One region of the Micromonospora sp. DT227 genome, then DNA from elsewhere that is predicted to be linked to it. Evidence: riboswitches for the same ligand, from Rfam matches in the RefSeq annotation. Region 1 holds a riboswitch; each other region holds the start of a gene.

Region 1 (7,501 bases):
CCTGTACCGGGTCGAGGGAGTGGCCATGGGGGTCAACTACGGCCTCAACCGGGTGCGCTTCCCGGCCCCGCTCCGGGTCGGCAGCGCGGTCCGCGCCACCGCGACCCTGGCCGAGGTGTCACCGGTGGACGGCGGCGTGCAGGTGGTCACCGCGGTCACCGTGGAGAGCGACGCCGGCGGCAAGCCGGTCTGCGTCGCCGAGACGGTCAGCCGCCTGGTGCGGGGCGTGGCCCGATGACCGCGCTGTCACTGGCGGGTTCGCCTGCAGCCGTTCACGGTCGACCGGGTCGGGATTCGTGTACGAGAGCCGCGCCCTGCCGCTAACCGCGGCTCAGCGACGCGAAGGCGGCTGCCTGTTCGCCTCGTTGATCTCGTACAGTGGCCGCCGGCTTCGGCTATCGCCGTACGAAGGCGGGTCTGAGCATCGATGAACCAGGTCATGTACTCGGGCCAGTCGTCTCCGTTGCCGATGTCACCCTTGCGGTATTCCGCCATGCGGCAACCCTTCCTCGCCTGTAGCGGTTCGTACGACAGGGTGTTTCCGAAAGTCGGCTCCAGCTTGGCGCGGGCGGCGGCGAAACGCGCGTCGTTGACCGCGGGATCGGGGTCCTGAAAGAAGATCTCGCTCGACAGGCCGGATCTGCACGTGTACGACATGCCATTCGCGTCCGCGCGCGAGGCGAGCCATTCCGGCGTCCATTCCTGGTCGGCAGCCCAGAGATTTGGGTCCGTCGCAGACCTGACCGGTGCCGGCGATGAAGGGCAGCCGGGCGTCGAGGTCAGGTGATGGCCAGCAGCACGGCTTGGCCGTCTGCGGCTGCGGCACGGTAGAACCGGCGCAGGTCGGTGTAGTGCGCATGCGCGGATGCGGGCGCGTGCCGGCCCGGCGTGAGCCCTCGTCGACGCGCAGCGGGCCTTCGGCTCGGCGGGCGGCGGTCCCGCCCGGTGGGCGCCACGGTATTGACAGACAGAGTCCCGACCGCCGAGGCTGTATCCAGCGATATCTGTCAATGAATACGGGGCATGATGCGACGCAGGATCTTCGCGCTGGCCACCGCCGCCGCGGTCGTCGTCGGCGGGGCCATGACGATGGTGCTGCCGCCGGCGTACGCCGCGACGGCGTGCACGGTGGACTACACCATCACCCGAGAGTGGTCCAACGGCTTCTGGGCCGAGCTCACCGTCACCAACCTGGGCTCTCCCGTCACCGACTGGTGGCTGCGGTTCCGTCAGGTCAGCGGCCAAACGATCACCATGGGCCTCGACCGGCTGCCGGACGGATACACGCTCGGCAGCGGCGAGCTGTACCCGATGACCATGCTCCGCCCACCGGCGGGGTCCACGCTGCCGACCGGCGCCTCGGTGACGGTGCGCTTCGGCGGCAACTACCGGGACGCGGAGCCCGAGCCGACCGACTGGGTCCTGAGCGGCCAGTCGTGCAACGTGGACGTCGGCAGCCCGACCGGTTCGTCGCAGCCGACGGCTTCGGCGAGCCCGCAGCCCAGCCCGCAGCCGGGCGGCCCGTCGGTGTCGCTCACCTCGCCCCTGCCCAACGACTTCTTCGCCGCGCGGGGCGTCATCCCGATCCGTGCGGAGGCCACGGCGGCGGCTGGCCGGCGGATCGAGCGGGTCGAGTTCCGGGAGCGCGGCACGTTGCTCGCCGTGGACACCACCGCGCCGTACGCGTTCGACTGGCGCGGCGCGTCGCCGAACAGCGGCACCCGCGTCACCGCCACCGCCTACGACAGCGACGGCGCCCAGGCCGCCGCCGAGGTCCGCGGCATCCGGGTGCTCCCGCCGCCGGCACCCGGTGCCGCACCCGCGCTGAAGGCGATCGGCAACCGCATCCGCACGGTCACCACCGACCCGAGGCCGTACCGGCCACGCGGAATCATCCGGTCGGCCGCGCCCGGCGAGTGCGCGTGGGGACCGATCCGCTGGGACGGCCCGGTCGACGACGCGTCCGTGGGCGCGCTGCGGGCCCGCGGCGTCGACGCGGTGCGGGTCGTGCTGAGCGACGCCTGCTTCGTCTACACCGGCAGCCCCACCGACAGACAGAACCGCGTCGGCTACGTCGACGAGGTGGCCCGGTACGTCGACCGGCTCGTCCGGGCCGGCATCACACCCATCGTGTCGCTGCGCCAGAGCGACTTTCTCGCCACGCGCTCCTTCTGGAGCGCGGCGGCGGAGGTGTTCGGCGCCGACAACGCGGTGGTCTTCGACATCTCGCCCTACGACTTCCCGGCGGCCGGTGGCACCGGTCCCGCGGTGGCCTGGACCTGCTGGCGCGACGGCGGCGTCGCGTGCGCGGGCACCAGCCTGCCGAGTTTCGGTGTGCAGGAGCAGATCCGCCTGCTTCGCGTGCAGGGCTCGTTCAACCTGGTCCTCGCCGCCGGGATCGACGGCGGCAACGACCTGCGCCGGTGGCTGGAATACCGCCCGGCCGACCCGGACGGCCGCAACGTGGCCGCCGCCTGGCGCGTCGACGACCGCTCGGCCTGCGCCACGCCGGCCTGCTGGCAGTCCACCCTGCTCCCGGTCGCCGCCCAGGTACCGCTGGTCGCCACCGACGTCAGCGCCGGCTCGGCGGCGCCGACGTTCGTGCTGCGGACGGTCACCTGGCTCGACCAGCACGGCATCGGCCACCTGCGCCGGTGACCGGTGGAGAGATAAGCCTGAGGTTCCCCGGTTGGCCGGAACCATGGTGGCATTCGTCAACCTGGGCGCAGCCCGGGCCTGTCGCGACGAAGAGGTGGGCTCCTTCGCGGCCGGCCAGTCCGGTGACCGTGTGGCGGACAGGGGTGGACCTGGCCATGGAGTCGACCGCCGGGTGCCGGCGATGACGGAGTACGAGCGTCCGACAATCATCGCCGTCCTCGACGGCGCGCTCATTCGAGCCGGCCCTGGCACGCCGATCGGCGCAGTGGTCTCGGCACTCCCGCATGGGTGGCGGGCCGCAGGGTCGGTTTCGGACAGTGGGGTATTGTGCCGAGCGGCACGAACTGTTGCGAGGTGCCCCACCCGGTGGTGGGGAGAATCGGGAAGCCGGTGTGACTCCGGCACGGGCCCGCCGCGGTAACCAGGGAGCTGCCGCCCACGCGCACGTGTGCGCAGTCACTGGCCGAACCGGCTGGGAAGGCGGGCGGACCGGTGTTGATCTGGGAGTCCGAAGACCGGCCTCGCGTCATCGGCCCCACCGGGTGGGGCATGAGCGCAGCGGGAGCCTGCCCATGATCAGCGACATCTACGACGTGATCCACCGTCGCCGCGACGTCCGTGGCCAGTTCAGTGGCGAGCCCCTCGCCCCTGGCGTACTCGACCGTGTCCTTGCGGCGGCGCACGCCGCACCCAGTGTCGGGCTGTCCCAGCCCTGGGACTTCATCGTGATCCGTGACCGGGGCCTGCGCGAAGCGTTCCATCGGCATGTCCGTGCCGAGCGCGACACGTTCGCCGCCACCCTCGGCGTCCAGGACGCTCGACGATTCTCCGGCATCAAGATCGACGGCATCCTGGAGTCGACACTGTCGATCGTGGTGACCTACGACCCCGACCGTGGCGGCCCAGCGGTCCTGGGTCGCCACGCCATCTCCGACACCGGCCTGTATTCGACCTGTCTGGCCATCCAGAACCTCTGGCTGGCCGCCACCGCCGAAGACCTCGGCCTCGGCTGGGTGTCGTTCTATCGCGAGCAGTTCCTCCAGCGGTTGCTCGCCATCCCGGCCGGCATCCGACCCGTCGCCTGGCTCTGCCTCGGCCCCGTCACCCACCTCGAAGCGGTGCCCGATCTCGAACGACACGGCTGGCGCCACCGGCGCCCCCTGTCCGCGGCGATCCACCACGACCGCTGGAACCCCGCGTCCGCCACGAGGTGACGTCTCTGCCGCATGGGTAGGGGCAGCGCCGGACTGCCCCTACCCGCGCTACCTGATCGCTCTCGGTCAGCGGCGTGTTCGGGGCTGTGCGATCGAGACGGCCCGGGCGCCGGCGGAGCGCCGGTCCGGAGGGTCGTGACCCCGGCGGGGCGGCTGGGGGACTGATCGGCCGGTCTCGATGGTCCGGGCGACGGTTGCCCGTGGTGGAGTGGCGTTGACCGCAGGTCGTGAGGTGTGGCAGCATTCGCGGCCTGACGGCAGTGAAGGAAGCCGGTGCGATTCCGGCGCGGTCCCGCCACTGTCACCGGGGAGTGATCCCCCCTTGCGAGCCACGACCGTGCGTGCGCGGTTGGAAGGCCGGGGGTGAGCGTTGATCCGGGAGCCAGGATACTTCGGCCGTCGGACGTACCCCAGGGCGTGGACACCCGAGGAGGACCCGATGACGCACGGCATCTCTTTCATCGACGAACATCGTCATGATCCGCACGGTGGACGCTCCGCCGCACCCGTTGCCTGCCATGCCGCCGGTCGTGCCGGCGCACCCGGGACCGTGGACCCCCTCGGCCGGGGCGCGTGCCGCCAGCGTTGACCGCTCCCCGACCCGCGTCTCGGTGAGTCGCGCCGCGGGTCGCCGCACCCGCTGACGCCGCTCCCATCCCACTTCGCCCCGGTCGCCTCCGCGCGACCCCGGGTGTCACTCTCCGGAGTTTCTCGTGCGCATCCTGTTGCTGTCCACCGCCGACACCGACCTGCTGGCCGCCCGCGCCAGCGACGCCGACTACCGGCTCGCCAACCCCGCGCGGGTCGCCGCCGACGCGGTGCCCGCGCTCGTCGACGGCGTCGACCTCGCCGTCGTACGCCTGCTCGGCGGCCGGCAGACCTGGCCGGACGGGCTGGCCGCCGTGCTGGCCAGCGGCGTCCCCACGGTGGTGCTCGGCGGTGAGGCGCTGCCCGACGCGGAGCTGATGGCGGTCTCCACCGTGCCGTCCGGTGTGGTCACCCAGGCGCTCGCGTACCTGGTCGAGGGCGGCCCGGCGAACCTGAGCCGGCTGGCCCGGTTCCTGTCCGACCGGGTGCTGCTCACCGGCGAGGGCTTCGACCCGCCCGCGCCCACCCCGGCCTACGGCGTGCACGGCGATCCGGAGATCGTCCCCGGCCGGCCCACCGTGGGGATCGTCTTCTACCGGGCGCACGCGCTGGCCGGCAACACCGGCTTCGTCGACGTGCTCGCCGACGCGGTACGGGCCGCCGGCGGGAACCCGCTGCCGATCTTCTGCGGCTCGTTGCGGGGGTTGACCGCCGGCGCCGGTCCGCTCGGTCTCTTCGGCCGGTGCGACGCGCTGCTGGTCACCGTGCTCGCCGCCGGCGGAGCGGTGGCCGCTGACGCCTCCGGCGGCGGCGACGAGGACGCCTGGGACGTCGGCGCCCTCGCGGCGCTGGACGTGCCGGTGATCCAGGCCCTCTGCCTCACCAGCACCCGCGAGCAGTGGGCCGGCAGCGACGCCGGACTGTCCCCGCTGGACGCCGCCATGCAGGTCGCCATCCCCGAGTTCGACGGCCGGATCATCACCGTGCCGTTCTCGTTCAAGCGGATCGACGCCGACGGGCTCTCGGTCTACGCCGCCGACCCCGACCGGGCCGCCCGGGTGGCCGGCATCGCGGTCCGCCACGCCCGGCTACGGCACGTGCCCGCCGCCGACAAGCGCGTCGCGGTGGTGCTCAGCTCGTACCCGACCAAGCATTCCCGGGTCGGCAACGCGGTCGGTCTGGACACCCCGGCCTCCGCCGTCCGGCTGTTCGCGGCGATGGCCGACGCCGGCTACCACCTGGGTGACGCCCCGCCACCCGACGACGGCGACGCCCTGATCCACGCGTTGATCGCCGCGGGCGGCCACGACGTGGAGTGGCTCACCCCGGAGCAGCAGCGCGCCGCCGAGGCCCGGATACCGGGGCGTACGTACCGGCGGTGGTTCGACGAGCTGCCCGCCGCGCTGCGCGAGCGGATGCGGGAGCACTGGGGTGAGCCGCCCGGCGAGCTGTACACCGAGGGTGGGGACATCGTCCTGGCCGGCCTGCGCTTCGGCAACGTGGTGCTGCTGATCCAGCCGCCGCGCGGCTTCGGGGAGAACCCGATCGCCATCTACCACGACCCGGACCTGCCGCCCAGCCACCACTACCTGGCCGCGTACCGCTGGCTCGCCGCGCCGGTCGCCGACGGTGGGTTCGGCGCGGACGCCGTGGTGCACCTGGGCAAGCACGGCACCCTGGAGTGGCTGCCCGGCAAGGGCCTCGGCCTGGCCGCCGACTGCGCCCCCGACGCGGTGCTGGGCGACCTGCCGCTGGTCTATCCGTTCATCGTCAACGATCCCGGTGAGGGCACCCAGGCCAAACGGCGTGCCCACGCCGTCGTGGTCGACCACCTGGTGCCGCCGATGGCCCGCGCCGAGACCTACGGGGACCTGGCCAGACTGGAGCAACTGCTCGACGAGTACGCCACCGTGCAGGCCCTCGACCCGGCCAAGGCGCCGACCGTGCGGGCGCAGATCTGGGACCTGGTCTGCGCCGCCGAACTGCACCACGACCTGCACGCCGAGGCGATGCCCGACGCCGACGACTTCGACGACTTCGTGCTGCACCTCGACGGCTACCTCTGTGAGGTCAAGGACGTGCAGATCCGCGACGGGCTGCACGTCCTCGCCGCCGCCCCCACCGACGAACCGCGGGTCAACCTGGTCCTCGCGGTGCTACGCGCCCCGCAGGTCTGGGGCGGCGCCCGTGCCCTGCCCGGCCTGCGGCAGGCGCTCGCCGGCGCGTACGGTCTCGACGAGCAGGCGCTGCTCGCGTCGCCGGGGCGGCGGATGGCCCTGCCGGCCGCGCTGACCGAGGTCGTGGACGGGCCGTCGGTCACCGCCGCCGACGCCGTCGACCTGATCGAGGCGCTGGCGCGCCGGCTGGTGGTCGGCATGGAGACCCTCGGCTGGGACGCCGACGCGGTCGAGGCGGTGGTCGCGGAGGTGACCGGCCGGGCCGTCCCGGACGCCGCCGCGGTGCTCCGCTTCGCCGCCACCGAGGTGGTGCCCCGCCTGGCGCGGACCACCGACGAGCTGACCAACACCCTCGGCGCCCTGGACGGCCGGTTCGTGCCGCCCGGCCCGTCCGGCTCTCCCACCCGGGGGCTGGTCAACGTGCTGCCCACCGGTCGCAACTTCTACTCGGTCGATCCCAAGGCCATTCCCAGCCGCAACGCCTGGGACGTCGGCACGGCGCTGGCCGACTCGCTGCTCGCGCGGCACCTCGCCGACACCGGCGCGTACCCCCGGTCGGTGGGGTTGTCCGTCTGGGGCACCAGCGCCATGCGGACCCAGGGCGACGACATCGCCGAGGTGCTGGCCCTGCTCGGCTGCCGACCCGTGTGGGACGACCGGTCGCGGCGGGTCACCGGTGTCGAGGTGGTGCCGACCGCGGAACTGGGCCGGCCCCGCGTCGACGTCACGGTCCGCATCTCCGGGTTCTTCCGCGACGCGTTCCCGCACGTGGTGGCGCTGCTCGACGACGCCGTCCGGCTTGTGGCCGCGCTGGACGAACCGGACGCGGAGAACTTCGTCCGCGCGCACGTCGCCGCCGACCTG
Region 2 (7,501 bases), on a different contig from region 1:
GTGCGGCGAGGACCACGTCTCGTTGGCCCGCCGGAGCATCTCGAGCGCGTCGCCGCGCAACGTTCCGGTGTCCGGGTTCGGCATGGCGGCGTCGGACAGGTGGCGGTACGCCGCGATGCCCAGCGCCGCCCGGTGCGGCCACCGGCGGTAGATGGCGTTCTTGTTGGTGCCGGCGCGGGCGGCGACCCGGTCCATCGTCATCCCCGAGTATCCGGATTCGCGCAGTTCCGCCGCGGCGGCGTGCAGGATCGCCCGTTCCAGTTCCTCGCCCCGGCGCCTCGTGCCCATGGCTTGCAGGGTACTCGACGTACCCTGTAGGGTACGCGGCGTACCTTACCGAACGGGGAGGAACGCGAGATGCGCGTCTTCGGCATGAACTACGACACCGGCTTCGTGAGCGCCGGGTCCACCACCCACGAACCCTTCGACCCGGAGACCGTACGGCGCGACCTGCGGGTCATCCGCGACGAGCTGCACTGCGACGCGGTGCGGATCACCGGCGGCGTCCAGGACCGGCTGGAGCTGACCGCGCGCCTGGCGGCCGAGACGGGGCTGGAGGTGTGGTACTGCCCGTTCACCAACGGCCTGGACCGCGCCGGGCTCATGGCGTTCCTGCTCGACGGCGCCGAACGGGCCGAGCGGCTGCGACGCGAGGGCGCCACGGTCGTCTACCTCACCGGCTCCGAGATCTCCATGTTCACCGAGGGCTTCCTGCCCGGCCGCGACCTGACCGAGCGCCTGGCGCTGTTCACCGATCCGATGCGGATGCGGGAGGCGGTCCCGGTCGCGCGGGCCGCGGTGCGCGACTTCTTCGCCGACGCGCTTCCCGCGGTGCGCGAGCGGTTCGGTGGCCCGGTCGGATACGCCTCGATCCCCCTCGAAGGCGTCGACTGGACCCCGTTCGACATCATCGCCAGCGACGCCGGCTACCGCGACGCCACGAACGCGGCGGCGTTTCCGCAGAGCCTCGCGGCGGCGGTGGGCCAGGGCAAGCCGTACGCCGCCACGGAGTTCGGCTGCTGCACGTATCGGGGCGCCGCCGACGTCGCGGGCGCGACGGAACCGGTGACCTACGACGAGCACGGCCGGGCGGCGAAGCTCACCGCGACGCTGGAGCGCGACGAGGAGGGCCAGGCCCGCTACCTCGTCGACCTGCTGCGCGACTACGAGGCGGGCGGGGTGGAGGCGGCGTTCGTCTACACGTTCGCGAACCGGCACCTGCCCACCACCGAGGACCCGGAGCACGACTACGACCTGGCGGCCCGGGGCATCGTGCGCGTGCTGCCGGACGGCTCGTGGACACCCAAGGCCGCCTTCCACGCCCTCGCCGAGTACGGCCACGCCCGCGCGTCGAGCCGGTCGGCCGGCTAGGCGTCCGGCCCGCCGCCGTCCCGACGGCGGGGCCCCGCCGCCGGGACGGAACTGGCACTGTGGACGGATGACGGACATCGACGCCCGCCGGCCCCATCCCTTCTACCAGGACGCCGACGGCGTCAACCGGCCGCCCGGCCCGCACAAGCACCCCGACTACGCCCGGTTCGCGGCCGGCTCTCCGGTGGTGCCCATCGTCCGCCGGGTCGGCGGCGAACCGGTTCCGGCGCTGCTGATCTGCCGGTACGCCGACGTGCGCGAGGTGCTGCGCCGGCAGGACGTCTTCTCCCGGGCCGCCGCCGCGTACGCCGACGAGGTCGACGTGTCCGGCACCATGCTCGGCATGGACGGGGCCGAGCACGCCCGGGTGCGCGGCACCGTGAAGGACGCGTTCACCCGGCCGGCCGTCGACGGGCTGCGCGACGCGGTCCGCACCGCGGCCGAGGAGCGGCTCAGCGCGATGGTGGGCCGGGGCGCTCCGGCGGACCTGGTCCGCGACTTCGCCGTCCCGTTCGCGCTGGACGTGATCTGCGACCTGCTCGGCCTGCCGGCCGACGACCGGATGCGGTTCCGCCGGTGGGGCGACATGTTCCTCGGCGCCGGCGACCTGAGCCGCGAGGAGGCGGCCCGGTCCGCCGAGGAGATGGGCGGCTACCTGTGGGAGCAGCTCGAACAGCGACGCGACCGACCCGGCGACGACCTGCTCGGCCGGATCGCGACCGCCGCCGCCGACCAGCCGGTGGACGTCCAGATCAAGCTGCCGATCTCACTCGTGGTGGGTGGCTGGGAGACCACGGCCAGCTCGATCGCCACGTTCGTCCACGTGCTCCAGACCGAGCCGTACGGGCCGGCCGGCACCGGATGGGCGTACCTTCTCGCGCACCCCGAGCGGCTGGACGGCGCGGTCGCCGAACTGGAGCGGCTGCACTCCACCGCGAACGGCGACGAGATGCCGCGGCGGGTGATGGCGGACGTGACGCTGCCCAGCGGCGCCCGACTGGCGGCGGGCGACATCGTGGTCCCCTCGCACGACGCCGCCAACCGCGACCCGGCGGTGTTCCCGGACCCGGAACGGATGGACTTCGACCGCGCGCCCACGCCGCACCTGTCCTTCGGCCACGGCGCGCACTACTGCATCGGGGCCCACCTGGGCGCGCTGGAGGTCCGCACCGCACTCGGCCTGCTGCTGCGGGAGCTGCCCGGCCTGCGCCTCGCGGTGCCGCCGGACGAGGTGCCGTGGAAGCCGGGCCACGCCATCCTCGGCCCGGTCGCGCTGCCGGTCACCTGGTAGGCGCGGCACCCGGCCGTGGACCGGGCACGCGCTTGCATCTATACACTCGGTATATATACTGAGTGAATAAGCTGCCGAGGAGGATCACTGATGACCGAGACATCCGTCCCCGAACACGGCATGACCCGCCGCACCCTGGTCCGGGCCGCGTTGGCGGTGGGAGCCGGCGCGTCGATCGGCGTCGCCGGCCGCACGACGGCGGCCACGGCCCAACCGGGGCCGGCCCGGCTCACACTGCCCACACCGACCGGACCCCACCCGGTCGGCACCGTTGCGCTGCACCTGGTCGACCGGTCACAACCGGACCCCCTCGCCGGGCCGGGACGGTATCGGGAGCTGATGGTCAACGTCTGGTATCCGGCCCGGGACGTGTGGCGGCACCCCCGCGCCGAGTGGATGACCGCCGCGTCGCTACGTGCGCTACTGGAGTCCACCGGGTTCGATCCCGACGCGGTGCGGGCGCCGCTGACCGCCGGCCACGAGGGCGCGCCGGTGCGACGCGCCGCCCGTCGGCTGCCGGTGGTGGTCTACTCGCACGGCGCGGGCAGCCATCGATCGGACACCACCATCGTGGTCCAGGAACTCGCCAGCCACGGATACGCGGTGGTCACGGTGGACCACACGTACGACGGGCCCAGCGAGTTCCCGGACGGCCGGGTGACCGTCCGGGAGGACGACTACGACGCGACGCCCTGGACCTACACCCGCGACGTGCGGTTCGTGCTGGACCAGATCGCCGTCCTCGCCGCCGGCGGCAACCCGGACGTCGACCGTCGGCCGCTCCCGACCGGGCTGTGCACGGCGCTGGACCCGCACCGGATCGGCATGTTCGGTTGGTCGAAGGGGGGGACCGCGACCGCGCTCACCATGGGCACCGACCAGCGGGTACGCGCCGGGCTGAGCTTCGACGGCCCGATGCTGTCCCAGCCGCGGCCCACCGACCTGGACCGGCCGTTCATGCTGATGACGGCGGAGTACACCCGCGTCACGGAGCCCGCCGTCGCCGAGTTCTGGTCGCACCTGCACGGCTGGCGGCTCAACGTCCAGGCTGCCGGCGCGCTCCACCAGTCGTACGGCGACAACCAGTGGCTGGTGCCGCAACTGGCCCGGGTGATCGGGATGAGCGACGAGGAGCTCACCGGCTGGATCGGCACCCTCGACCCCGCCCGCGCGGTACGCATCCAACAGGCGTACCCGTTGGCCTTCTTCGACAGGCACCTGCGGCACCGGGGTCACCTGCTGCGCGGCCCGAGCCGCTCCTTCCCCGAGGTGTCGTTCGTGGCCTGAGCCGATCGGCGGGCGGCGGTGTCAAGCGGGGCCCCCTCCTCTACCGGAGGCGTTAACAAGGGGCCCCGCCTTCACCTCCCATCTGGTGTTGCCTACCGGCCATCACCGCCATATATGGTGTCCCCGCAGCTGGTTCGGCCGCGCCTGACAGGCGCGGCCGAGGCAAGAGGGAACCCGGTGGAAGTCCGGGACTGCCCCGCAGCGGTGAGTGGGAACGACCGCCGTCATCAGCACTGGGCCACCGGCCTGGGAAGCGACGGCCAGTAGGCGACCTTCGTGTCACGCCCGCGAGTCCGAAGACCTGCCAGCGCGCCGTGCGCTGCCGCGCGCGGCGGTCGAAGGTCGCGCGGGACGACCGACGCCAGCAACCGGGCCGGCCTGCGTGCCGTGCCCGTTGGCGTTCTCCCGCCGGCCGAGACCATCGGTGACAGCGAGGGAGAGGTCATGACGGTCGTGCAGGAGAGTCAGCGGTCCGGTGCCACCGGGCCGGAGCAGCGCCGGCTGGCGATGCGGGTCCGCAAGCGGGACGGCGACACCGAGCCGGTCGACGTCAACCGGATCGTCCGGGCGGTCGAGCGCTGGGTCGCCGACCTGGACGAGGTCGATCCGCTGCGGGTCGCCACCCGGACCATCAGCGGGCTCTACGACGGGGCGAGCACCGCGGAGCTGGACCGGTTGTCGATCCAGACCGCGGCGGAGCTGATCGGCGAGGAGCCGCAATATTCCCGGTTGGCGGCCCGGCTGCTGGCCGCGTACGTGGACGAGGAGGTCCGTGGGCAACAGGTGACGCGCTTCAGCGAGTCGATCGGGTACGCGCACGGGCTGGGGCTGATCGGTGACGACACCGCCGCGTTCGTGGCCCGCCACGCCGACGAGCTGGACGACGCCGTGGACCCGGCCGGTGACCTGCGGTTCGAGTACTTCGGACTGCGTACGGTGGCGGACCGTTACCTGCTGCGGCACCCGGAGTCGCGGCTGGTGGTGGAGACGCCGCAGTACTGGCTGCTGCGGGTGGCCTGCGGGCTGTCGCACGCCCCGGCCGAGGCGGTCGGTCTCTACCGGCTGATGTCCAGCCTGGCCTACCTGCCCAGCTCCCCCACGCTGTTCAACTCGGGCACCCGGCACACCCAGATGTCGTCGTGCTTCCTGGTGGACTCGCCCCGCGACGAGCTGGACTCCATCTACGAGCGTTACCACCAGGTGGCGAAGCTGTCGAAGTTCTCCGGCGGCATCGGCATCTCCTGGTCCCGGGTGCGCGGCCGGGGCGCGCTGATCCGGGGCACGAACGGGCGGTCGAACGGCATCGTGCCGTTCCTCAAGACGCTCGACGCCGGGGTGGCGGCGGTGAACCAGGGCGGCCGGCGCAAGGGCGCGGCCTGCGTCTACCTGGAGCCGTGGCACCCGGACGTGGAGGAGTTCCTGGAGCTGCGGGACAACACCGGCGAGGAGTCCCGGCGCACCCACAACCTCAACCTGGCCAACTGGATCCCGGACGAGTTCATGCGCCGGGTCGAGGCGGACGAGGACTGGTCGCTGATCGACCCGTCCGACGCGCCGGAGCTGCCCGACCTGTACGGCGAGGCGTTCGACGCCGCGTACCGGGCGGCCGAGAAGAAGGCGGTCCGCACGGTCCGGGCCCGTGACCTGTACGGGCGGATGATGCGCACGCTCGCGCAGACCGGCAACGGGTGGATGACGTTCAAGGACGCCGCGAACCGGCTGTCCAACCAGACCGGCGAGCCGGGCAACGTGATTCACCTGTCCAACCTGTGCACCGAGATCCTGGAGGTCAACGACGACGCCGAGACCGCGGTGTGCAACCTCGGTTCGGTGAACCTCGGCGCGCACGTCACCGCCGACGGGGTCGACTGGGAGAAGCTGCGGGCCACCGTGCGCACCGCGGTGGTGTTCCTGGACCGGGTGATCGACATCAACTACTACCCGGCCGCGCAGGCGGCGGCGTCGAATCCGCGCTGGCGGCCGGTCGGGCTCGGGCTGATGGGCCTCCAGGACGCGTTGTTCACGCTGCGCCTGCCGTTCGACTCACCGGCGGCGCGGGAGCTGTCCACCCGGGTGCAGGAGGAGATCCTGCTGACCGCGCTGGAGACCTCCGCCGGGCTGGCCGAACGGTTCGGGCCGCATCCGGCGTACCCGCGGACCCGGGCCGCGAAGGGTGACCTGCACCCGGACCTGTGGGGCGCGACGCCGACCCAGGTCGACAGGTGGGCGGCGCTGCGGGCGCGGATCGCCGCGTACGGGCTGCGCAACTCGCTGCTGGTGGCCATCGCGCCGACGGCCACCATCGCCTCGATCGCCGGCTGCTACGAGTGCGTCGAGCCACAGGTGTCGAACCTGTTCAAGCGGGAGACCATGTCCGGCGAGTTCCTCCAGGTCAACACGTACCTGGTGCGGGAGCTGAAGGCGCGCGGGCTGTGGACGCCGCAGGTCCGCGACCGGATCAAGCGGGCCGAGGGCTCGGTGCAGGGCGTCGCCGAGCTGCCCGCCGAGGTGCGGGAGCTGTTCCGGACCGCGTGGGAGCTGCCGCAGCGGGCGCTGATCGACCTGGCCGCCGCGCGGGCGCCCTACGTGGACCAGTCGCAGTCGCTGAACCTGTTCCTGAGCGCGCCGACCATCGGCAAGCTCTCCTCGATGTACCGGTACGCCTGGCGGTCCGGGCTGAAGACCACCTACTACCTGCGGTCGCGTCCGGCGACCCGGATCCAGCAGGCCACCGTGGCCCCGGTGCTCGCCCCGGTGCCCGCCCGCGACGACGAGGCGCTCGCCTGTTCCCTGGAGAACCCCGAGAGCTGCGAGGCCTGCCAGTGACCACGATGCCCGAGACCCGCCCGATGCTGCTCGACCCGGGCATGGACCTGACCCTGCGGCCGATGCGCTACCCGCACTTCTTCGACCGGTTCCGCGACGCCATCCGCAACACCTGGACCGTCGAGGAGGTGGACCTGCACGCCGACCTGGCCGACCTGGAGCGGCTCTCGCCGGCCGAGCGGCACCTGGTGTCCCGGCTGGTCGCGTTCTTCGCCACCGGCGACACCATCGTCGCCAACAACCTGGTGCTCAACCTCTACCAGCACGTCAACTCGCCGGAGGGGCGGCTCTACCTGTCCCGCCAGCTCTTCGAGGAGGCGGTGCACGTCCAGTTCTACCTCAACCTGCTGGACACGTACGTGCCGGACGAGCGGGAGCGGTTCGCCGCGTTCGCGGCGGTGGAGAACATCCCGTCGATCGCCCGCAAGGCGGAGTTCTGCTTCCGCTGGATCGACTCGATCCACGAGCTGCGGGAGCTGCGCACCCGGTCCGACCGGCGGGCGTTCCTGCTCAACCTCATCTGCTTCGCCGCGTGCATCGAGGGGCTGTTCTTCTACGGCGCGTTCGCCTACGTCTACTTCCTGCGGTCCCGGGGGCTGCTCAACGGGTTGGCCTCCGGCACCAACTGGGTGTTCCGGGACGAGTCGATGCACATGGCGTTCGCGTTCGACGTGGTGGAGACCGTCCGCGCCGAGGAGCCGGAGCTGTTCGACGCCGAGCTGGAAC
Region 3 (7,501 bases), on a different contig from region 1:
GGATCGACGAGGCGGTCCGCAAGGCCAAGGAGATGGAGGACGAGCAGCTCACCGAGCTGCACATCGTCAACGGCCTGCACCCGACGCTGCCCTGGCGCTACTACCCCAAGGTGCTGCGTGAGCTGAAGGCCGCGCTGCCGAAGGTCAACCTCAAGGCGTTCACCGCGACCGAGGTGCAGTGGTTCGAGAAGATCAGCGGGCTGACCGCCGACGCGATCCTCGACGAGTTGATGGACGCCGGGCTGGAGTCGCTGACCGGCGGCGGCGCGGAGATCTTCGACTGGGAGATCCGGCAGCACATCGTCGACCACGCCTGCCACTGGGAGGACTGGTCGCGGATCCACCGGTTGGCCCACTCGAAGGGCATGAAGACGCCGTCGACCATGCTCTACGGCCACATCGAGGAGCCCCGGCACCGGGTCGACCACGTGCTGCGGCTGCGTGAGCTGCAGGACGAGACCGGGGGCTTCCAGGTCTTCATCCCGCTGCGCTACCAGCACGACTTCGTCGACTCGGCGGACGGCAAGGTCCGTAACCGGATCCAGGCCCGCACCACGATGGCCTCCCCGGCCGAGTCGCTCAAGACGTTCGCGGTCTCCCGCCTGCTGTTCGACAACGTCCCGCACGTGAAGTGCTTCTGGGTCATGCACGGGCTCTCGGTGGCCCAGCTCTCGCTGAACTTCGGCGTGGACGACCTGGACGGCTCGGTGGTGGAATACAAGATCACGCACGACGCCGACTCGTACGGCACGCCGAACACCATGCACCGGGACGACCTGCTCCACCTGATCTGGGACGCCGGCTTCCGCCCGGTGGAGCGGAACACCCGCTACGAGACCGTCCGTGAGTACGCTGCCGCGCCGTCGATGGCCGAGCGCCGTTCCGAGCCGCAGCAGGTCTGGGCCTGACCCGGCGATGAGCACCGGCAGGTCTGGGCCTGACCCGGCGACGAGCACCGGGGAGCAGCAGCGCGGTTTTCCTCGGCGGGACGCCGAGGGACGCATCCTGACGCTCGGTGACCTGCTCGGCGTGACGCTCGCCGGCCTGGTCATCGGCGTGCTGGCGTTGCTGCTCTTCGAGTGGGCGTTCGCCGCCCTCGGCGCCGGCGGGTTCGGGGGGACCAACGGCTGGCTGGCGGTGATCCTGCCGCTCTGGCTGTTCTGGGACGACTTCCGGGCCTGGGAGTTCGGTGCCGCCCGGGTGCTGGCGGCGCTGGTCGGGCTCGGGGTCGGCGTGCTGGCCGGGTTGCTGGCGGCCGGGCTGGCCGCGGGGCTGCCGGCGCTGTTCACCGGCGCGCTGGCCGCGGCGGTTTTCACCGTGGTCTACGCGGTGATCTGGTTTCATGGCGTGCACTGGCTGGCCCGGCGGACGGGCTGAGGTGGCGGAGAGAGTGGGAATGCGGGCATGAGCGCGGCGGTCAAGTACACGCTGGGCCGGATCGGGCTGTTCGTCGCGGTGCTGGCGGCCCTCTGGTTCGTCGAGATGAACATGTTCCTGCGGCTGATGCTGGCGTTGGTCTTCTCCGCCACGCTGTCGTTCTTCCTGCTGAAGGGGTGGCGGGACGAGATGGCCGGGGAGATGGCCGACGCGGCGGAGCGCCGCCGCGCCGAGAAGGACCGGCTGCGCTCCGCCCTGGCCGGCGACGACCAGCCCACCGACGCACCGGGCGAGCCCCGAGGCTGAGTGGTGAGAAGGGGCCCCTTCTCGACGCCAGGCGTTAAGAAGGGGCCCCTCCTTCCAGCTCACCAGTTGGTGGAGCCTGGGACGGTGGGCCAGGGGCGGTTCAGCGGCTTGATCAGGTACGCGATGCCGCCGGAGCCGGAGGCGACGGTGCCGTTGGCCCGGTAGCGCTTGGTGCGCTGCCAGATCTGCTCGAACTGCTCGCGCTTGTAGACGTTGCGCACCGCCTCGTTCGAGGACGACGCCGGGTCGTTGACGATCACGTCGCCGTCGGCGGTGAAGCCGACGATCACGAACAGGTGCCCGGAGGTGCCGTAGTTCGCCCCGTCCAGCTCCTCGGCCAGGAACGACTGCGACGTGACCACCGGGATGCCGGCCTTGATGAACCGTTCCGCCTCGTCCAGCGAGTGCAGGCGGGTGACGCGCGCCTCCAGGCCGGGGAAGCCGGCGGCGTACGCGGTGTTGAACGGCCAGTTGCCGGCGCCGTCGTACTCGTGGTCGTAGGTCATCCGGGCGGCGTGGTCGACGGTCGGGTCGGCGTAGGCGGGGTCGACCCAGGCGGTGTCCTCGGCCGAGGGCTTGCGTCCCCAGTACTCGACCACCATCTCGGTGGAGGTGGGCGAGCACCACGCCTCGCCGCCGCCGTCGTACTCCGGGTACTCGCCGATGTGGACGTTCTGCGAGTAGCGGGGCACGGCCAGCTCGGTGCCCCAGGCGATGCCGCCCCGGCTCGGCGTGACGGTGAACCGGTCCGGCACCTTCGAGGCCATCGCGCCGACCATCCGGACCTGCGGCGCGGCGGCCTGTCCGGGCGCGCGGTAGAGCGTCAGCCGGAGCTGGTACGAGCGCAGCAGCACCCCGGCCGAGGCGTCGTCGACGGCGAACGTGTCGGTCCAGATGCTCGACCAGGGGTCACCCTGACCGTCCAGCGTGGCCCGCTTGATGTCCTGGTCGCCGGAGGCCCAGCGGCCCATCACGTACCACGGGGTCTGGGCCCCGGTGTTGTAGGTGCCGTGCAGCTCGACCTGGATCCAGGTGCCGGCGGGGGTGCTGGCGTTCCAGGACGCGACGAGCTCGGTGGCGTCGAACCCGATCCGCCGCTCGGGTGAGGTCCAGGTGGCGTACTCCCAGGTGCGGGTGGCGCCGGTGTGTTCGTCGGTGAAGTCGGTGGTGCCGGCGGGCCGGGCGATGGTGAGCGCCGGCTGGCGGCCGGGCACGGCGCGGGTGCCCTGGTGCGTGCCGGTACGCCAGTCGGGGTAGCGGGAGAACTCCTGGAAGGTGATCTGTTCGTCGTGGGTGACGCCCGGCCGGGGGCCGTTGGCCTGGGCGGGTGCGGTGGTGCCGAGCAGGGTGAGCGCGGTCAGGCCGGCGAGGGCGACCGTGCGCAGGGGTCTTCCGAACATGGCAGCTCCACGGGGAAACGGCATCGTTGCCGTTCACTGTCGTCCTTGGCGGGAAGTTTCGCCAGATGTTCAGCCATGGAAAATCATTGCCGACGTGAGGATCAGGTCGGGATGGTTCATGACAACGACGGATGTTGATATGACCATGTGACTGCTGGTGGAGTGTGCGGACAACGGGATCTCCCCGTACCCCGAGGAGGTTGTCCATGGCCCTCCGCACGTCCCCGCTGCGCCGCCGGCTCGCGTTCGTCGCCGCCGTCGGCCTGATCCTGGTCACCGCCGCCGCCGGGCCGGCCGCCGCCCGCCCCGACCCGGACCGGGCCGGCGAGTCGGCCGCCGTCGCCTACCGGGTGCTCGGCCCACGCACCGTCGCCGACCGCACCGCGGTCGCCCGCACCGGCGCCGCCATCGACTACTCCGAACACGGCGTGCTGCACGTCACGGCCACCACCGCCGAGGCGAACGCGATCACCCGGCTCGGCTTCCGGCTGGAGAAGGACGTCGCCCCGGCGCCGGCCGGCGGCGCGACCGCGTACGCGTTCCCGCCCGCCGACTCGAACTACCACGACTACGCCGAGCTGACCGCGGTGGTGAACCAGGTGGTCGCCGACCACCCGAGCATCGCCCGCAAGCTCAGCATCGGCACGTCCTACCAGGGCCGGGACCTGATGGCCGTGAAGATCTCCGACAACGTCGGCACCGACGAGAGCGAACCGGAGATCCTGTTCAACGCCCAGCAGCACGCCCGCGAGCACCTGACCGTCGAGATGGCGATCTACCTGCTCAACCTGTTCACCGACAACTACGGCACCGACTCCCGGATCACAGGCATCGTGAACTCCCGGGAGATCTGGATCGTGCCCACCGTCAACCCGGACGGCAGCGAGTACGACATCGCCACCGGCTCCTACCGCTCCTGGCGGAAGAACCGGCAGCCCAACAGCGGCTCCACGTACGTCGGCACCGACCTGAACCGCAACTGGAGCTACCAGTGGGGCTGCTGCGGCGGCTCGTCCGGCACGAAGTCGTCGGACACCTACCGCGGCCCGTCCGCCTTCTCCGCCCCGGAGACCGCCGCGCTGCGCAACTTCGTCAACAGCCGGGTCGTCGGCGGGGTGCAGCAGATCAAGGCGAACATCGACTTCCACACCTATTCCCAGCTGGTGCTCTGGCCGTACGGCTACACGTACAGCAACACCGCCACCGGGATGACCGCCGACCAGTACAACACGTTCGCCACCATCGGCCAGCAGATGGCGGCCAGCAACGGCTACACCCCGGAGCAGTCCAGCGACCTCTACATCGCGGACGGCACCAGCATCGACTGGATGTGGGGCGCCCACAAGATCTGGGCGTACACGTTCGAGATGTACCCCGGCTCGGCCTCCGGCGGCGGCTTCTACCCGCCCGACGAGGTGATCCCGGCGCAGACCTCGCGCAACCGGGACGCCGTGCTGACGCTCTCCGAGTACGCCGACTGCCCGTACCGGGCGATCGGCAAGCAAAGCCAGTACTGCTGACCTCACCCGGCGGCGGGGACCCCGGCTCCACCCCCACCGGGGTCCCCGCCCACCCCGCCCGTCCGGGTGATCTCCGCTGGTCGTGCGCTACGGTGTCACCGACCGTGCCACAGCGAAGCCGGTGCGAAACCGGCGCTGTCCCGCAACTGTGATGCCCCGTACGGTCGGCGTCGGCCTCCCGCCGGCGCCGACGGACGTGGGACGAGCCAGGTCGCCTGCGGCCCGGTCGCGACACGCGCCTTCGAGGAAGGGCGCCTCGCGGACGGGGCCCTTCCAGCCTGTCGGCGAAGCACCACGCTCCTCGACCGACAGGAGGACCTGTGACCCGACGTACCCCTCGGCTCTTCGCCACCGCGCTCGCGGCCGGCGTGCTGCTGCTCGGCGGCTGTGCCGAGAAGACCTCGACCGACGCCCCCGCCCCCGGCGCGTCCGGCGGCTCGTTCCCCGCCAGCGTGGGCAACCTGACGCTGGAGAAGCGCCCCGAGAAGATCGTCTCGCTGTCGCCGACCTCGACCGAGATGCTCTTCGCCATCGGCGCCGGCAAGCAGGTCGCCGCCGTCGACGACCAGTCGAACTACCCGGCGGACGCGCCGAAGACCGACCTCTCCGGCTACCAGCCGAACGCCGAGGCGATCGCCGCGAAGAGCCCCGACCTGGTGGTGATCACCAATGACACCAACAAGATCGCCAGCCAGCTCGTCGCGCTGAAGATCCCGGTCCTGCTCACCCCGGCCGCGACCACGCTCGACGACACGTACCGGCAGCTCACCGACCTGGGCAAGCTCACCGGCCACCCGGCCGAGGCGGACGCCGTGGTGCGGAAGATGAAGGACGACATCACCGCGCTCACCAAGGACCTGCCCAAGCGCGCCGAGAAGCTGACCTACTACCACGAGCTGGGCCCGGAGCTGTACACCGCGACCAGCAAGACGTTCATCGGCACCATCTACGCGCTCGCCGGGCTGGAGAACATCGCCGACCCGGCCGACGCCGGCGGCAAGAGCGGCGGCTACCCGCAGCTCTCCCAGGAGGTCATCGTCAAGGCGAACCCCGACTTCGTCTTCCTGGCCGACACCAAGTGCTGCCAGCAGAGCGCCGACACGGTCAAGGCGCGCAGCGGGTGGGCCGGCCTCACCGCGGTCAAGAACAACCAGGTCGTGGCGCTTGACGACGACATCGCCTCGCGTTGGGGCCCGCGCGTCGTCGACCTGCTGAAGGCGATCGTCGACGCCACCGCCAAGGTTCCGGCCTGACCGTGGCCGTACGACCGGCGGACCCCGTGCCGGCCGGGACGCCCGACGCGTCCCGGCCGGCCGGCCGGCTGCCGCGCCCCCGCCGGGGCGCGGCACACGCCGACGCTCCGGCCCGGCCGGCCGGGCTGCGCACCCGCTGGCTGCTCGCCGGCCTGGTGGCGGTGCTCGTCGCGCTGGTGGCCGGCGTCTCGTTCGGCCCGGTCAGCCTGCCGCCCGCCAGCGTCGCGGCGGAACTGCTCAACCTGCTGCCCGGCGTGCACCTGGACAGCGGCCTCACCGAGCAGGAGGTCGCCATCGTCACCGAGCTGCGCCTGCCCCGGGTCGTGCTCGGTCTGCTCGTCGGCGCGCTGCTCGCCCTGGCCGGCGGCTGCTACCAGGGCGTCTTCCGCAACCCGCTGGCCGACCCGTACCTGCTCGGCGTGGCCGCCGGGGCCGGGCTCGCGGTCACCGCGGCGATCGTGCTCGGCGCCGGGGCCGGCGGGGCGCTCACCGGCCTGCCGGTCACCGTCCCGCTCGCCGCGTTCGTCGGCTCGCTCGGCGCGGTGGCGATGACGTACCTGCTCGGTGCCGCCGGCGGCCGGGACCGCTCCCCGGCCACACTGATCCTGGCCGGGGTGGCCGTGTCGGCGTTCCTCGCCGCCGGGCAGACCTACCTGCTGCAAGCGCACTCGGACAGCCTCCAGCAGGTGTACTCCTGGCTGCTCGGGCGGCTCTCCACCGCTGGCTGGCACGACGTGCTGCTGGTCCTGCCGTACTTCCTGCTCACCGCCGTGGTGGTGCTGGCGCACCGGCGGGAGCTGGACGTGCTCGCCCTCGGCGACGACGAGGCCACCAGCCTCGGGCTGCACCCGCAGCGGTCCCGCTACCTGCTGATCGCCGCCGCCTCGCTGGGCACCGCCGCCGCGGTCTCCGCCTCCGGCCTGATCGGCTTCGTCGGCATCATCGTGCCGCACACCGTCCGGCTGCTCGCCGGCTCCAGCCATCGGGTGATCCTGCCGCTGTCGATGCTCTTCGGCGGCGCGTTCCTGGCGCTGACCGACGTGGTCGCGCGGACCGCCGCGGCACCCGCCGAGATCCCCATCGGCGTGGTGACCGCGCTGCTCGGCGGCCCGTTCTTCGTCCTGATCCTGCGCACCGCCCGCGGGGTGCGCGCGTGAGCGCGAGGAGTGAGCCGGGTCTGCGAGCCCCGCAGTCGCACGCCCCGGGGACCAGCGTGAGCGCGAGGAGTGAGCCGGGTTTGCGAGCCCCGCAGTCGCACGCCGGGAGGCCAGCGTGACCGCCGCGGTCGAGGTCCGGGACCTGCGGGTCGAGTTGGGCGGCAGTCCGGTCCTGGCCGGCGTCGACCTGACCGTCGCGGTGGGCGAGTGGGTCACCGTCATCGGCCCCAACGGCGCCGGCAAGTCGACGCTGCTGCGCGCCGTCGGCGGCCTGCTGCCCGCGCCGGACGCCGTCTCCCTCTTCGGTACGCCGATCCGCGCGCTGCGCCGCCGCGACCGGGCCCGGGTGGTGGCCACCGTGGCGCAGTCACCGGCGGTGCCGGCCGGCATGGCGGTCGTCGACTACGTGTTGCTCGGGCGCACGCCCCACATGCCGCCGCTGGGTCGGGAGTCCGCCGCCGACCTGGCCGCCGTGCGCCAGGTGCTGG

The links. Region 1 has a riboswitch for cobalamin ahead of bluB (5,6-dimethylbenzimidazole synthase). Riboswitches for the same ligand answer to the same signal wherever they lie in the genome.
Region 2: another riboswitch for cobalamin. It lies ahead of ACLQ2W_RS13610 (ribonucleoside-diphosphate reductase subunit alpha); the one in region 1 lies ahead of bluB (5,6-dimethylbenzimidazole synthase).
Region 3: another riboswitch for cobalamin. It lies ahead of ACLQ2W_RS03790 (ABC transporter substrate-binding protein); the one in region 1 lies ahead of bluB (5,6-dimethylbenzimidazole synthase).

Annotation. Positions count from the first base shown of each region.
Region 1 covers NZ_JBNCLA010000011.1:135,229-142,729, forward strand. Annotated here, with positions in the region: gene ACLQ2W_RS29385 (MaoC family dehydratase) at 1-238, shown strand, start outside; gene ACLQ2W_RS29390 (DUF4268 domain-containing protein) at 247-657, opposite strand; gene ACLQ2W_RS29395 (Ig-like domain-containing protein) at 1,024-2,658, shown strand; cobalamin riboswitch at 2,994-3,196, shown strand; gene bluB (5,6-dimethylbenzimidazole synthase) at 3,231-3,872, shown strand; cobalamin riboswitch at 4,136-4,265, shown strand; gene cobN (cobaltochelatase subunit CobN) at 4,586-7,501, shown strand, end outside.
Region 2 covers NZ_JBNCLA010000003.1:286,844-294,344, forward strand. Annotated here, with positions in the region: gene ACLQ2W_RS13590 (TetR/AcrR family transcriptional regulator) at 1-288, opposite strand, end outside; gene ACLQ2W_RS13595 (hypothetical protein) at 358-1,371, shown strand; gene ACLQ2W_RS13600 (cytochrome P450) at 1,439-2,662, shown strand; gene ACLQ2W_RS13605 (alpha/beta hydrolase family protein) at 2,753-3,949, shown strand; cobalamin riboswitch at 4,063-4,272, shown strand; gene ACLQ2W_RS13610 (ribonucleoside-diphosphate reductase subunit alpha) at 4,394-6,775, shown strand; gene ACLQ2W_RS13615 (ribonucleotide-diphosphate reductase subunit beta) at 6,781-7,501, shown strand, end outside.
Region 3 covers NZ_JBNCLA010000001.1:762,415-769,915, forward strand. Annotated here, with positions in the region: gene mqnE (aminofutalosine synthase MqnE) at 1-908, shown strand, start outside; gene ACLQ2W_RS03770 (hypothetical protein) at 916-1,377, shown strand; gene ACLQ2W_RS03775 (DUF4229 domain-containing protein) at 1,405-1,683, shown strand; gene ACLQ2W_RS03780 (C39 family peptidase) at 1,743-3,083, opposite strand; partial or broken gene ACLQ2W_RS03785 (M14 family metallopeptidase) at 3,290-4,600, shown strand; cobalamin riboswitch at 4,671-4,840, shown strand; gene ACLQ2W_RS03790 (ABC transporter substrate-binding protein) at 4,924-5,856, shown strand; gene ACLQ2W_RS03795 (FecCD family ABC transporter permease) at 5,925-7,013, shown strand; gene ACLQ2W_RS03800 (ABC transporter ATP-binding protein) at 7,129-7,501, shown strand, end outside.